One region of the Alteromonas sp. ISO5 genome, then DNA from elsewhere that is predicted to be linked to it. Evidence: predicted binding sites of a transcription regulator. Region 1 holds the regulator's gene; each other region holds the start of a gene.

Evidence for each region. Region 1 encodes sigma-54, which starts transcription at its own class of promoters, with help from an activator protein. Its sites were predicted from a motif close to GTTGGCACGNNNNTNGNNT; they were not measured.
Region 2: AC2T0J_RS01670 (DUF1707 SHOCT-like domain-containing protein) is a predicted target of sigma-54. The motif match lies at 2,122-2,140, and genes of this name have one in related genera.
Region 3: AC2T0J_RS21285 (formate/nitrite transporter family protein) is a predicted target of sigma-54. The motif match lies at 3,019-3,037, and genes of this name have one in related genera.

The regions. Positions count from the first base shown of each region.
Region 1 covers NZ_CM176572.1:2,824,417-2,829,202, reverse strand. The annotation lists gene lptC (LPS export ABC transporter periplasmic protein LptC) at 1-340, shown strand, start outside; gene lptA (lipopolysaccharide transport periplasmic protein LptA) at 309-881, shown strand; gene lptB (LPS export ABC transporter ATP-binding protein) at 878-1,603, shown strand; gene AC2T0J_RS12670 (RNA polymerase factor sigma-54) at 1,671-3,149, shown strand; gene hpf (ribosome hibernation promoting factor) at 3,174-3,461, shown strand; gene ptsN (PTS IIA-like nitrogen regulatory protein PtsN) at 3,477-3,935, shown strand; gene rapZ (RNase adapter RapZ) at 3,960-4,786, shown strand, end outside.
Region 2 covers NZ_CM176572.1:373,321-378,106, reverse strand. The annotation lists gene AC2T0J_RS01680 (ABC transporter permease) at 1-989, shown strand, start outside; gene AC2T0J_RS01675 (DUF2608 domain-containing protein) at 1,035-1,937, opposite strand; gene AC2T0J_RS01670 (DUF1707 SHOCT-like domain-containing protein) at 2,186-2,839, shown strand; gene AC2T0J_RS01665 (hypothetical protein) at 3,260-3,826, shown strand; gene AC2T0J_RS01660 (OmpA family protein) at 3,838-4,786, shown strand, end outside.
Region 3 covers NZ_CM176572.1:4,700,312-4,705,097, reverse strand. The annotation lists gene AC2T0J_RS21300 (septation protein IspZ) at 1-835, opposite strand, end outside; gene AC2T0J_RS21295 (energy transducer TonB) at 906-1,373, opposite strand; gene AC2T0J_RS21290 (nitrate- and nitrite sensing domain-containing protein) at 1,437-2,720, opposite strand; gene AC2T0J_RS21285 (formate/nitrite transporter family protein) at 3,204-4,067, shown strand; gene AC2T0J_RS21280 (bifunctional protein-serine/threonine kinase/phosphatase) at 4,074-4,786, shown strand, end outside.

The sequences.
Region 1 (4,786 bases):
CTTTGTGCTGTTTTTAGCACCGCAATATACGATTTACCAGGAGTCTGACGAGCCGCCCTGGCAGGTAGTCGCCGACGAAGGTACGTTGTATGATAACAATATGATACAACTGGAAAATAACGTAGTTATTGTAAGTAAAAACCAGGCTGACTTTGTGCAGCGGGTAACCACTGACTACCTTGAGATAGATTTGGACCAACAAACCATGGTGTCCGAAGCCAGGGTGGAAATTTCGGGGCCTGATTTCCTGATATTGAGTAACGGACTTCGCGCCAACCTATTGAATAAAACTTATGAGTTGAATCATCATGTGCAAACGACTTATTCCCCTGCTAACTAGCCTGTCGCTGGCACTATCGCCGGCCGTGGTGCTGGCAGCCAAATCTGATTTCAAAAAAGACATCGAGGTGTTTTCCGAGTCGCAGTTCCTGGATGGTAAAAATAAAAAGTCCATTCTGATTGATAATGTGCAGGTTACCCAGGGCTCACTTAGCATTAAGGCCGACCGGGTTGAAGTAGAAGCCGGCGGCGGCAAAGGCAAGGAAGTATTTATCGCTACCGGAAAACCTGCTGTCTACAGCCAGACCCTGGACGATGGCCGGGTAGTTGAAGCCCGCGCATTTGAAATCCGTTATGAAGTAGCTAATCGCACCATTTCTCTGGCTGGCGATGCCGAATTAAATCAGAATACCAGTGTGGTAAAAGGTGAAACCATCGTTTACGACATGGAAAAAGAACAACTTAAAGCCACCGGTGACGGCAGCGGCAGTGAGGATGGCCGGGTGCGCACCGTATTTAGTCTGGAAGACATTGAAGCCGTGCGCGACGAAAGCAAGGCCCGTGACAACACGGGCGACCAACAGGATAATGAAAACGAATGACCACCCTAACCGCCACCCACTTAGCTAAGTCGTATAAGTCCCGGCAGGTAGTAAGGGATGTCAGTGTTGAGGTGTCTGCCGGCCAGATAGTTGGCCTGCTGGGCCCCAATGGCGCCGGCAAAACTACCACGTTTTACATGATTGTGGGCCTGGTGGCGCTGGATAAAGGCGATATTCGCATCGACGAGATGGATCTGACCCGTCAGCCCATGCACGAACGTGCCCGCAATGGGATTGGGTATTTACCCCAGGAAGCCTCTATTTTCAGAAAGTTAACGGTTTTTGACAATATCATGGCAATATTGCAAACACGCAAGGACCTTTCGTCTGCCGAACAGCAAAATGAAGCGGATGCCCTACTTGATGAATTCAATATCAACCATATACGTAATAGTACAGGGATGAGTTTGTCGGGAGGAGAACGGCGTCGGGTAGAAATTGCCCGGGCGTTGGCAGCCAATCCGAAATTTATTTTGCTCGATGAACCCTTTGCGGGAGTTGATCCAATTTCGGTTAATGATATAAAGAAGATCATACAACATCTTCGTGACCGTGGAATTGGTATTCTGATTACTGACCACAACGTACGGGAAACCCTTGACGTCTGTGAAAAAGCCTACATTGTCAGTCAGGGTGAATTAATCGCCCAAGGCACTGCGGAACAGGTTTTGAGTAATCAAAAGGTCAAGGATGTATACCTGGGTGAGCAATTCAGGCTATAGTTAGATACATAAAGACAACATGTTTTGTCCCCATCAATAACAAGCAAGGCGTTAAGAACAGAAGTAGATGAAACCATCTTTACAGCTCAAATTTAGTCAACAACTTACTATGACGCCACAATTGCAGCAGGCGATTAAACTGCTGCAACTTTCTACCCTGGATTTACAACAGGAAATCCAGGAAGCACTCGATTCGAATCCGTTACTGGAAGTTGATGACACCAGCGACAACGATACTATAGAGAAAAGCAAGCTTGATGCTGAAGCCGATGCCGCCGCAACGGCCAGTACCGAGACCAGCATGGACACCAACGAGGCGCTCGAGAAAAACGAACTGCCCGATGAACTCCCTATCGACAGCACCTGGGATGAATATTACTCAGCATCATCGGCGCCTGCGCCTGGCCCGGCTTCAAATGACGATGACCAGGTTTTTCAGGGTGAAACTACCGACAACATCCAGGACCACCTGCTCTGGCAAATGCGCCTGACGCCCTTCAGTGATGTAGACCGCGCAATCGCCATTGCGATTATCGACTCAATTGACGAATCAGGCTATTTAACGGTAACAGTTGAAGATATCCTGCAGAGCGTCAATACTGAAGATATGGAAGAGCCGGTTGAAGCCGACGAAATTGAATGCGTACTAAAGCGGATTCAAATGTTTGACCCCATTGGCTCAGGTTCACGTACCCCTCAGGAGTGTCTACTGGTCCAGTTAAAACAGTTTGCTCCCGACACGCCATGGCTCAAGGAAGCAAAGATCCTTATCGAAGACTATGCCGACCTGCTGGGCAGCAAGGACTATCGCACCTTAATGCGTAAGTCACGCCTGAAGGAAGACGATTTGCGAGAAGCGATGCGCTTATTGCAAACCCTTAATCCGCGTCCAGGTAGTGCGCTAATTACCCAGGAACCTGAGTACGTTATTCCTGACGTATCGGTCACCAAGAAAAAAGGTCGTTGGGTGGTTGAACTTAACCCGGACAGTCTGCCAAAACTGAGCGTAAATCAACAATACGCTGCCATGAGCCGCCAGGCCCGTAACAGTTCAGATTCCCAGTTTATTCGCTCGCACATGCAAGAAGCCAAGTGGTTCATTAAGAGTCTGGAGTCGCGTAACGAAACCTTGCTCAAGGTAGCTAACTGCATTGTGCAGCAGCAAATGGGTTTTTTCGAACACGGCCCGGAAATGATGAAGCCTATGGTCCTCAATGACGTAGCCGAGATGGTCGATATGCATGAATCCACCATTTCGCGGGTTACTACCCAAAAGTACATGCACACCCCTCGCGGTATTTTTGAGTTGAAATACTTCTTCTCCAGCCACGTAGCCACTGAGTCTGGCGGAGAATGTTCATCCACTGCCATCCGCGCTCTGATCAAAAAACTGGTTGCCGCCGAGAAGCCCAGTAAACCACTAAGCGACAGCAAAATTGCTCAATTGTTGGCCGATCAAGGTATTAAAGTTGCCCGGCGAACAATAGCAAAATACCGGGAATCCTTGTCGATTCCACCGTCTAACCAACGCAAGAGCCTTATTTAGGCCGAAATATAAGGAAGACGAACTATGCAAATAAATCTTACAGGTCATCACATCGAGATAACCGATTCTTTGCGTAATTATGTTGATACCAAGTTTACTAAACTGGAGCGCCACTTTGATCACATATCCAATGTGCATGTGATCCTCAACGTGGAAAAGCTTACTCAAAAAGCCGAAGCCACGATGCATTTAAGTGGAGCGGAAGTATTTGCCTCGTCAGAAAATCAGGATATGTATGCTGCGATAGACAGTATGATCGACAAACTCGATCGCCAGGTAATAAAGCATAAGGAAAAGCTCAAAAAGCACTAGGCCCAATTTAACCTTATGAATATTCAAGCCTTAGTTAGCCTGGATCGCACTGAATGTGCGGTCCAGTGCAACAGTAAAAAACGAATTTTAGAAATCATCAGTGATATTGCTGCCGAAACCAACGCCGAAATTCAAAAAGAAGACGCCCTCAATGCCCTGCTCAGCCGGGAAAAAATGGGTAGCACCGGCATTGGTAATGGCATAGCCTTGCCCCATGGCAGACTGGCTAACCTTTCCAAAGTAACAGCTGTGGTAGTAACAACCACCCCGGCTATTGCCTTTGACGCCATTGATGATAAACCGGTGGATATCTTTTTTGCCATTTTGGTGCCAGAAAACCAAACCGAAGGGCATCTGCAAACGCTCGCAACTATCGCCGGTAAGTTAAGCCAGAAAAGCATTGTAAAAACGATCCGTAACGCCGAATCGAAGGAACAGGTTATCGCCGCACTATGCGACCAGGCTGAACAATAGTCCGGCAGGGAGTCTGACACAACCATGAAACTCATTATTATCAGCGGGCGCTCCGGCTCCGGCAAATCCGTTGCGCTAAGGGCCCTGGAAGATTTAGGCTACTACTGCGTTGATAACATTCCGGTAAACTTGCTCCCAACGCTCACCCATACCGTAGTCGACGAATACGATCAGGTAGCCGTGAGTATCGACGTGCGTAACCTGCCAAAGGATCCCGATGAATTAGTCGAGATTCTCGACTATCTGCCCTCATCCTGGTCGATGACCATTGTCTATCTGGATGCCAGTGATGACATGCTGGTGAAGCGCTTTAGTGAAACCCGCCGCCTGCACCCGCTGGCCAAACTGAATAAATCCCTGGCTGATGCAATACAGGCAGAAAAAGAACTCCTCGCGCCCATCACCGAGCGGGCTGACCTCTATATTGATACCGACCGCTTATCCATTCATCAGTTGGCGGAGCTTATCCGCGAGCGTATTCTGGGTAAAAAGAGTTCCAGGCTGGTGCTGGTATTTGAATCTTTCGGCTTTAAGCATGGTATTCCCAAAGATGCCGATTACGTGTTTGATGTTCGTTTTCTCCCCAACCCGCACTGGGAGCCGGATCTTAAGCACCTTACCGGCCTGGATTCACCGGTAGAAGCTTTTCTGGGTTCACAGCCCATTGTGACTAAATTTATCTGGCAAATTCAAAACCTGCTGGATACCTGGATGCCGCATCTGGAGCGAAATAATCGCAGCTATGTCACCATTGCCATTGGTTGTACCGGTGGCCAGCATCGTTCCGTATTTGTCGCGCAGTCACTGGCCAAAATATACGGCGATAAACACCCTGATGTGCAAATTCGTCA
Region 2 (4,786 bases), 2.5 Mb from region 1:
CAAGCTATGAGATGTTGCAACAACATCCGCAGGTAAACTGGGCGATTCCGATCTCGTTAGGCGATGCCCATCACGGCTACCGAGTACTCGGCACCAACCAGCAGTATTTTGAGCACTATAAGTTTGGTAACAAGCAGCCGTTAACCTTTAGTCAGGGGGGGGCTTTTAAGGGGATTTTTGGTGCGGTCTTGGGGGCTGATGTGGCACAGGCACTCAATTACAAACTCGGGGATAACATTGTCATTGCTCATGGTCTTGGCGCGGTGAGTTTTCAGAACCACGATGATTCGCCGTTTACCATTACCGGCATTCTGGCCCCAACCGGTACGCCGGTGGATAAAACCGTGCATGTTTCATTGCAGGGGATTGAAGCTATGCATTTACCGCATGCACAGCTGGATAATGTGTTAGAACAGCCAGACAACATGGCAAACACACTCGTTGCACCGGATAGCATTACGGCGGTGATGGTGGGTCTTACCAGCAAGTTTGCCACCTTTACCTTACAACGGGAGCTGAATAACTACCCGGATGACCGACTTATGGCGATTTTACCCGGTGTTGCGCTAACAGAGATGTGGCAGATGATGTCCAGCGTTGAAAACCTGTTGCGCTTTATCAGTATCCTTATCATGCTGTCCTCCTTGTTCGGGCTATCCACAATGCTGCTGGCCTCTATGCAGCAGCGTGAAAAGGAAATTGCCGTATTGCGGATCATTGGTGCCGGAGCAGGCACCATATTTCGCTTAATCCTGGTTGAAGCCTTACTGTTGGCCGGGGCGGCAAGCGTTAGCGCGGTAGCGCTGGTATCCGGGGTGTTTGCAGTGGCTAAAGAGTGGTTAGCCAGCCACTACGGTATGTTTATTTCGGCAAATCTGCTAACTCTGCATACCGCAATGGTGGTTGGCGCGATACTGTTGGCAACACTGATTTGCAGCCTGTTGCCTGCGATTGATGCTTATCGCGGCGCTATTAATCAGCGGCTCTAATAACGGTACAAGACCCGGTGAACTGCCGGGTCTTTGGTCTCAGGCCTACTGACCGAGACACTGTCCATTGTTTTGACGGGCAGGGAAAATACTATTTAAAGTGGCGATTAATTTAGCGTAATCATCGGCCATGCGATGGGCCTGCACTTCAGTTAATACCTGCCCCTGCAGGTTTTTGCGCTCTGCCTCAATATGGGTGTAGTGAAATATCCGCATATCAACATTTTGCTGCTGCCAGGCATTTTCCATGTTTTCGATGTTATGCTGCGAATCATCGATAAACACGATGGCGTCAAACTTGCGCGCGGTGTTGGTTAGTATCCACTCAAGCATAGTGCCTTTATTCATGCCGGTGGTCATCATCAGGCCACGGCTGTAACTCATTTCCCGCTCAAGCTTTTGCCGATACACCGGGTTGGGATTATCCGTTGGCGAAAGTGCTGCGCGGCCAACGTTAATGTTGTTGCGGTATAGCTCGCGCTCTGTTGCTGCACGGTTTTTAGGCCCACGGGAGGTTAACAGCAGCAGGGTATTTCCTGATGCCTGCCACTGGTTGAGTAAATCAGGGACCTGAGCTTCAGTCAGATTCATGGGCGCCAGCTCGTAAAGCAGGCTGATAGCGTCTTCGAACAGGCAGCTTACTTGTTGTTCCGGCGTTGGCTTTACCGCCAGCTTACCGCGTTGCCACTGGTACCAGATATCGCCGCCCAGATCAGTCGCGCTGGTCAGCAGGGTATTATCAATGTCGGCTACGACAAGCACATTTTCGGCACCGTATTGGTTGTTCAGCTCTGACACCACCGGCGCAATCTTATCAAAGGTTTCTACTTCGGCTGCGGTTACCTGATTGAGTTTGGGAACAACTGTGCTGGTGCAGCCGGTCACAGCCAACAGTAACGTGAAAAGGACAGTGCGAAATGCAGGGGCAGGTAAACAATTAGATGACATAAGCGTTATTGTGAGTTAAGGGTTCTGCGTAAAGCACAGTAATGTAGCAGATTTGCCGGCTTACCGATATGTCTGTGGATTGTCAGCTACACCAGAAAGCGGTGTAATTGACCAGTATTTAGCGATAATCTTGTACTCTCAGTAGGAGTTGTTTTTTAACTTATTGAAAATTAGTAGTTTGTTAGTTGGTGTGGCATTTGCTTCAATATTCGAAAATCAAATGGTACCGAATAAAACAGGGAGCAACCATCATGGTTAAACTTGAAGACCGTCCTATCGAACAGGTCAGGGAAGAAGTGATCGATAAACTGATTTATCACTACAGCCATGGCGTAATTTCAGCCGAAGCCTTTGAACGCCGTCTGGATAAAGCCATGGCGAGTCAGGATCATCACGAAATTGCTGAGTTGGCCGCCGATCTTACCATGCAGGTTGACGACGATTACACCCGCCAAAAAGAGAAAAAGCTCAATATTAATTACAGTGCCGGGGATGTGCCTGAGAATGAAACCGTCATCAATATAATGGGCGGTTCGGATCGTTCGGGACGCTGGAAAGTCCCTGCGGAAATTCGCGTGCTTAGTTTCATGGGCGGCTCAGATATCGACTTTACCGATGCCGTGTTTACTACGCCCCACGTCACCATTAAAGTCCTGTGTGTTATGGGCGGTATCGACATCAAAGTGCCGGAAAATGTGAATGTAGTGACAAAAGCTTTTTGTTTGATGGGGGGGCTTGATAATAAAGCGCCGTCGATTGCCGATCGACAGGCCCCCACTATTACCGTGGAAGGCTTTGTTTTAATGGGCGGTGTGGATATTGGTCTTAAGCGTACCATTAAAGAGAAGTTTGTGGAAATGGCCAATCAGATGAAAACCCTTTTTGGCAGCTCACAGCGCTAAGTTTTAAATCAGATTATTACGGCCCTAATTGCCTGCTGTTGTCAGTCCAGCAGCAAAACTTTATACAGGTAAAATATAAAGGGGATTATCAAGTCCCCCTCTTCTGCTTTTCCTCATGTTTGAGATACGTGAATACGGACTAAACGTGACAATTACCGAGTAATCAACATACCCCGCAAAAATAACGCGATAATGCGTTCATCTTACATCGTTTGCATGACATGGCTAAATGTAAGATCAATATGGAAAAAAAGAAAAACTGAGCATAAACTATCCAACAGAGGAACAGGTGCTTTTCGGAACCCGTCTGAATTAAGTTCTCAGAAAGTTGTAAAGCTTTACGCAAGACAAAGCGAAAGGTACATCAAGTATTAACCAGTTCACTGTCCGGCCTCGTTACAGAGTGGTTACGGCGGGCTTATGGTGTCACTAGCAGGGAATAGTAAAATTATGTCGGGTAAGAAAGCACAACAAGCAGCAACACAAGTACAAGCCGATGATTCATCCGAACTGACTACCTTACGTCAAATTTTATTTGGCGACGCACAGCAGGATATTGAGGTAAGAATTGCAGCGTTGGAAAAGGCTATGGTGGACCGCTTTGCTCAAACCAATGAGCTAATCGCCAGCGAGGTCCAAAAACTCAATGATACGCTGCAAAAAGGCCTGGATGAAGCACATGAACAAACGCTGGCGGTCGATAAGTGTTATGACGACAAAACCGCAGAGCTTAGTGGTGTTACCGATAAACTGTATTCTGAGCTTGAAATGTCAGAGGCCAATCATAAGCAGGATAATGATGAGTTGCATAAAGCGCTTGAGCAAGCGGTTACAGAGCTAACCAGAAAATACGACGCAAAATTTACTGAAGCACTAACCAAAATAGAGCAAGTGACCAGCGAACTTAGTTCAACCAAAACCGACCGTAAAACTCTGGCAAAACTGCTGGCTGCGATGGCCGTCAATTTAGAAACTGATCAACAGTAACTGTTTGTCTGATGACTGACTATTCCGATAAGCCAGGGTCGCAGACAGAGCAAGCTGAACTTGAGCGGCTGCGCAAAATATTATTAGGCGAGAATGGTGAGCAGGTTACTCAGATAATGAGGGAGCACGCCCGGCTAATGGTGAGCGAAGTCGTAGTAGAAGCCCTGCACGACCGCCAGCGCAAGGATGATGAACTCATGCATATCTTAACGCCGGTGGTGAATAAATCGGTAGAGTCGTCAGTACAAGGGCAAAGTGAAAAGTTCGTGGGATACTTTTACCCCTTAGTCGGCCGCCTTGTGCGTAAGTCCGTCACGGCGTTTCTCGCGGAGTTTATTGAGAAAACCAATGAAATACTGGAAAACAGCCTGACGCTGAAGAGCTTTAAGTGGCGTTTTCAGGCCTGGCGCGCTGATATAAGTTTTTCGCAATATGTGGTCAGTCAGACTTTCGTGTACAGGGTGGAACAAGTGCTTCTTATCCACAACGAATCGGGCATATTGCTTAATTCGGTGAATTTTAACGAAGCCGATAGTGCCAATGGCGAACTTGTGTCAGCAATGCTCACTGCCATTAATGACTTTGTTGCCGACTCCTTCAATCGCCCAGAAGGCGCTGAAGAGCAAAATTTACAGGTGGTAAAAACGGCGGATTTTTCACTAGTGATCAAACACGGGCCGAGCATGATGCTGGTCGCTGCTGTTAAAGGTAATATCCCGCAGGAGTTATCCATAAGGCTTGAAGATACCAATGAATCCATCCATCAGATGTTTACCGAAGATGCCAGCAGTTTCAACGGTAATACCAAGCCTTTTGAGGCTACCACCGTGTTACTGCAATCCTGTCTGGTAGCCAAAAGCCGTGATGAGGCCGACGATAAAGCACGTAAGCCGCCGTATCTGGCCATCGGGCTATTATCTGTGCTGAGTTTGTCCGCAGGGGCTCTGATTTTAAATGCAT
Region 3 (4,786 bases), 1.9 Mb from region 1:
ACTGATTTTCGGTGAGCAGCAGCGCCATGGCGTAGTTCATTGCTGCCATCAATAGTCCTAGAACACTCAGCCCTATTACGAAAGGCTGATGTTTAACCGGCGAGTTAAGGTAACGCTCAAAACGCGGTGCGAAATATTTACCCTTGCGAAACACGCCGTCAGCTAATAGCACACCGGCACCTAAAATTCCCATGATGGTGCCTTTGAGCTGGACAAAAAATTCACTGTCGAAAGTGAGTGATAACAGTGCGGATATCAATAGCATAACCGTACCAAAAACAGCAAAGCCGCCGAGTAAGTCAACTTTAACAAAACGTTGAATGACAACCAGAGCTAAGCCCAGAGCAATACTGGTAAATGCCGCAACGGTTAAATCGCCCGTTGTTTTGGACACTATAAAAAACGCAGCACCTAAGCCGATATCGGCGAAGATAGAGTGTTTGTTTTTCTGCCACAGGTCAGTTTGTTGCTGGCGCTCTTGTTTGAGCGTTTCGGTATCTTGTGCACCGGCTAGTTTTTGTAATGTTTTATCGGCAAAGTAAATATCTTTGCCCGGGTGACTGGCATAGATACACTTATCGTCCTGGTAAACCTCAATGCCCACGGTCAGCCAGTTGATGTAGCCCACCGACACTTTTAGCGTATTGTTTGCGTCATCACAACGGACGGTGTGAGTAAGAACTTTAAGCTCGTCGATAAAGTTACCGGTTAATTCATCAATCACCTTTCCGTCCTTGTACAGGCGCGACGTATAAGTCGTCATAGTAAAGGTATAGCGGATTTCATAGTTGTCGTGGTTATATTTGAAGGGACGTCGATAGGTCCATAATCGCATCAGAGATTTCCTTGTTAAATGAACGTAAACGGGCTACTGATGGCAGCACCCAATAAAGTATTAAGTGCATTTAGTAGGAAGAGGGAAGGGTAATATTGCAGTGTTTTTCCGCTGACGCTTTATTTTGTGTGCCTTCTACCATGTAATCAAACTTAACCTCAGTCAGGGCCGGTGTTTTATCGGTGTTCGCCGCTGTGGGCTGCCAGCGCCATTGCTTTATGGCTTTAATCGCTGTTTTGTCAAATACACCAAATGGAAATGAGTCGGTGATCTTCTGAACCACTGCTTTACCCTGGCTGTTCACTACAAATTTTACCGTTACACAACCTGACAGGCCGTTTCTGGCCGCATCTGCTGTATAACCCGGATCCACACGTCGTTGAACTGTCCACAGTGTATTAAACTCGGCGTCGGTGGTCAGTGAGAGGTGTGCAAAGTTGTTTTCGTTGTTACGACTATCTTGTGAATCTGTGGTCAGTTGGTTACTCGCACAGCCAGCGAGTAGACTAATCAGACTGATAAAAAGGGTTTTCTTCATTGCTAAATCCTTTAGCTAAATTTAGTTGGCAGCGATTTATAGCAAAATTTTAGCAGTGTGTCATCAACCAACACGACTCACTACCCGTTGGGCCAGTTCGGATAAGCGCATATTCTGTTCCATGGCGGTACTTTGCAGTTTGCGGTAGGCCTGCTGTTCAGAAAGTTCGCCTTGTTGCATCAACAGCAATTTGGCCCGGTCGATGACTTTTTGTTCATTGAGTGCTTGTCTGGCGGCACTGAGTTCGTCGGCCATATCCTCGATACGCTGAGCCTGGCCGCGAATCAGATCGTAAAACGATTTATGCGCCGAAAGGGCTGAGCCTTCGGGCAGTTTATTCGCTTCTCTGTCGGCACCCTTAAGGCCCTTTACCGTATTGTCATAAAGCATGGTAATAGGCGTATCGGTAAGTGGCGGCGAACTGTTCAGGGAAGCGATCAGCAGCTCATGATTGCGCAGTTCTTCTTCGGCCTGTTGAATGCGTAGGCTAGCCTGGTCGGTTAGACGGTCGGTCAGATGCTCTTCAATAGACTGCATGGCATCGATGCGCTGCGTAGCGATGTCGTACCAGATTTCACTGAGCTCAGCTGAGCATTCCCCGCCTGCGGCCAGTGACTGAATCATCGCTCTTAATCGAGTGATTTGAGAGGCCGTATCGCTGGTTTGCTGTCCCTGCCACATTTGCATTTCTTCTTCATCAGCAAAGTTTTCGAAGGTTTCAAAGCAGTGCTGCTGCGAGTCACTGAGGGCATTAACCCGATCTCCCAGATCACTGTCGAAGTGACTTTCGGCAAAACCAATAGCGCCCCACGCCCGTTCCTGCCCGGCATATTCTTTACCCTGCATAAAGTTAAACAGGGCTACCAGTAAGCGGGTCATGGTGGGATCGCTGGCCACATCGGCCGCCTCAAAAACAACGTCGAGTAAACCGGTAATTAAGCGGCAGTAGGCGTTAGTGGATTCCAAAGGCGTAAGTTGTTGAGCGGCAATTTTGTTGCGTAAATCGGGTAGGTGATCCATACCTTGCAGGGCAAAGGTGATACTGCTGAGTAAACGCATGGACTGGCCGTTATCCTGCTGACCAAGGTAAAGTGATTTCAGCAGGCTGCGTAAATCCTGCTCACACCGCTCACTGGCTGCTATTTGCTGCTGACGCTGCTTACAAAACCGGTCGCCCTTTGAGCCTAAGTAAACATTGCTGAGCCCACGTTCGCGCTGTAACTGATGGATCATGTCCTTAACCGCTTTTACGGTTCTACAGTTCGATGACAGGTGCTGTAATGCCTGAATTTCCTGATGCTTCGCCGACAATAAGAATCGCTTGGTAATGTCACTGTGTTTGCTCATCAGGCGCTCCGTAAAGTAGACCAGCTATTAAAATTAACTTTGGAGGCAAGCAATTCTTATTCCCATGTAATACTTTGGTCGCAAAGAATGCAGTTTGTGTTTTAAATAGGCAGTAATAGCGCGTTTTGCCAAAAACACGCGCAATTATTACCGCAGCAAAGGAAGTTGCACCGTTAATAATGCACTTTAATGGTGAAACTGCGCTATCGTGGCGCGCCACACTTAAGGGTAAGCGTTTCAAAAAATCGGCGCTTTATTTTAAATTGTTGATAATTATTGTTTATTTATTTTCACTTGAGTTGGCATCGAAATTGTATCGGTAAAATCAGCAAACCGTAATGGTTTTACAATTGGAATAGAATTCGGATAAAGGCGTCCGCAACTTACTTCTTAGGAGTGAGTGCGGACGCCTTTTTTTGTGCCTGACGATTGTAATGAAGTGTTTGTGGGTGTGTTTTTGTTCAATATATTTAGGTGATTAATATGGCGTATTTACTACCTTCTGAGTTTGCAACCAAAATGGTTGATGCGGGTGAGTCGAAGATTTACATGTCGACCCGCGACACGTTAATTCGTGCGTTTATGGCCGGTGCTATTCTGGCACTTGCGGCAGTATTTGCTATAACTATCGCCGTTAAAACCGGCGTGTTTCTGATTGGGGCTATCCTGTTCCCGGTTGGTTTCTGTATGCTTTATCTGATGGGCTTTGACCTGTTAACTGGTGTATTTGTACTGGCGCCGCTGGCCTGGCTGGCAAAACGGCCCGGGGTTACCTGGCCGCAAATCTTGCGAAACTGGGGGCTGGTGTTTGTGGGTAACTTTGCCGGTGCGTTAACGGTTGCCTTAATGATGTCGTTTATCTTTACCATGGGTTACAACACCGATGGCGGAGCTATTGCTACTAAAGTTGCCGGGATCGGTGAAGCTCGAACTCTGGGGTACGCCGAATACGGTGCAGCTGGCTGGTTTACTATTTTTATTCGCGGCATGTTGTGTAATTGGATGGTATCACTGGGCGTGGTTGGCGCGATGATTTCTACCCATGTCAGTGGCAAGGTACTGGCGATGTGGATGCCTATCATGCTGTTCTTCTTTATGGGCTTTGAACACTCAGTGGTTAATATGTTCCTGTTCCCGTTTGGTCTGATCATGGGCGGTGAGTTTTCAATCATGGATTACTTTATCTGGAATGAAATCCCCACCGCGTTAGGTAACCTGGTAGGAGGCTTAGCATTTACTGGTCTGACGCTTTATTCCACTCACGTTAAAACGGCACCTAAGCGTATACTGGCCACTGGCGGCACTAACAAAGCAGTGCCGGCGGCGAAAGTGAACGATAAAGTATAAGCTCCTATGCCTGAAGTTCGCTGGGGAGCATTCTCCGGCAAAGGAATAAAAAACATCAATCAGGACTGTCACGCTGTGACAGTGCCTGATTTTTCGCGTTTGCAGCGTCGTGGCATTATTGCCGCCGTGGCAGACGGGATCAGCAGTAGTCAGGTGAGTCAATACGCCAGCGAACTGGCCATTAATGAGTTTGTTCGCGATTACCTGATGACGGCTAACGTATGGTCACCGGCACGGGCCGCCGAGTTGGTCCTGCGAACCATTAACACCCGTTTATATATCAAGTCACAACTTAGCCCCTATCGGGAGAATCCGGATAAGGGCTACGTGTGTACCTTTAGTGCCGTGCTTCTGCACGGTGATAAAGCCATTTTACTGCACTGCGGTGACAGCCGTATTTATCACATTCGTCAACATCAGGTCGAACTGTGTACGCAGGATCATCGTCAGCAAGGTGAAGGCGGCCATCATTATCTGAGTAATGCACTGGGCATTAAACCCGAATTAAATGTAGACATTACCGCCAGGGATATTCAGCCCGGGGATACCTTCGTGGTGATGACCGACGGTATCGCCGAAACCCTCTCGGTTGAGGACTGGTTAGCCGTTTTGCAACAAGCTGACACCGACTTAAATAAAGGCTGTGAACAGGTTGCTAACATGGCTCTGGATTTTGGTTGCAATGATAACCTGACCATCGCCGCGGTTAACGTTAAGGC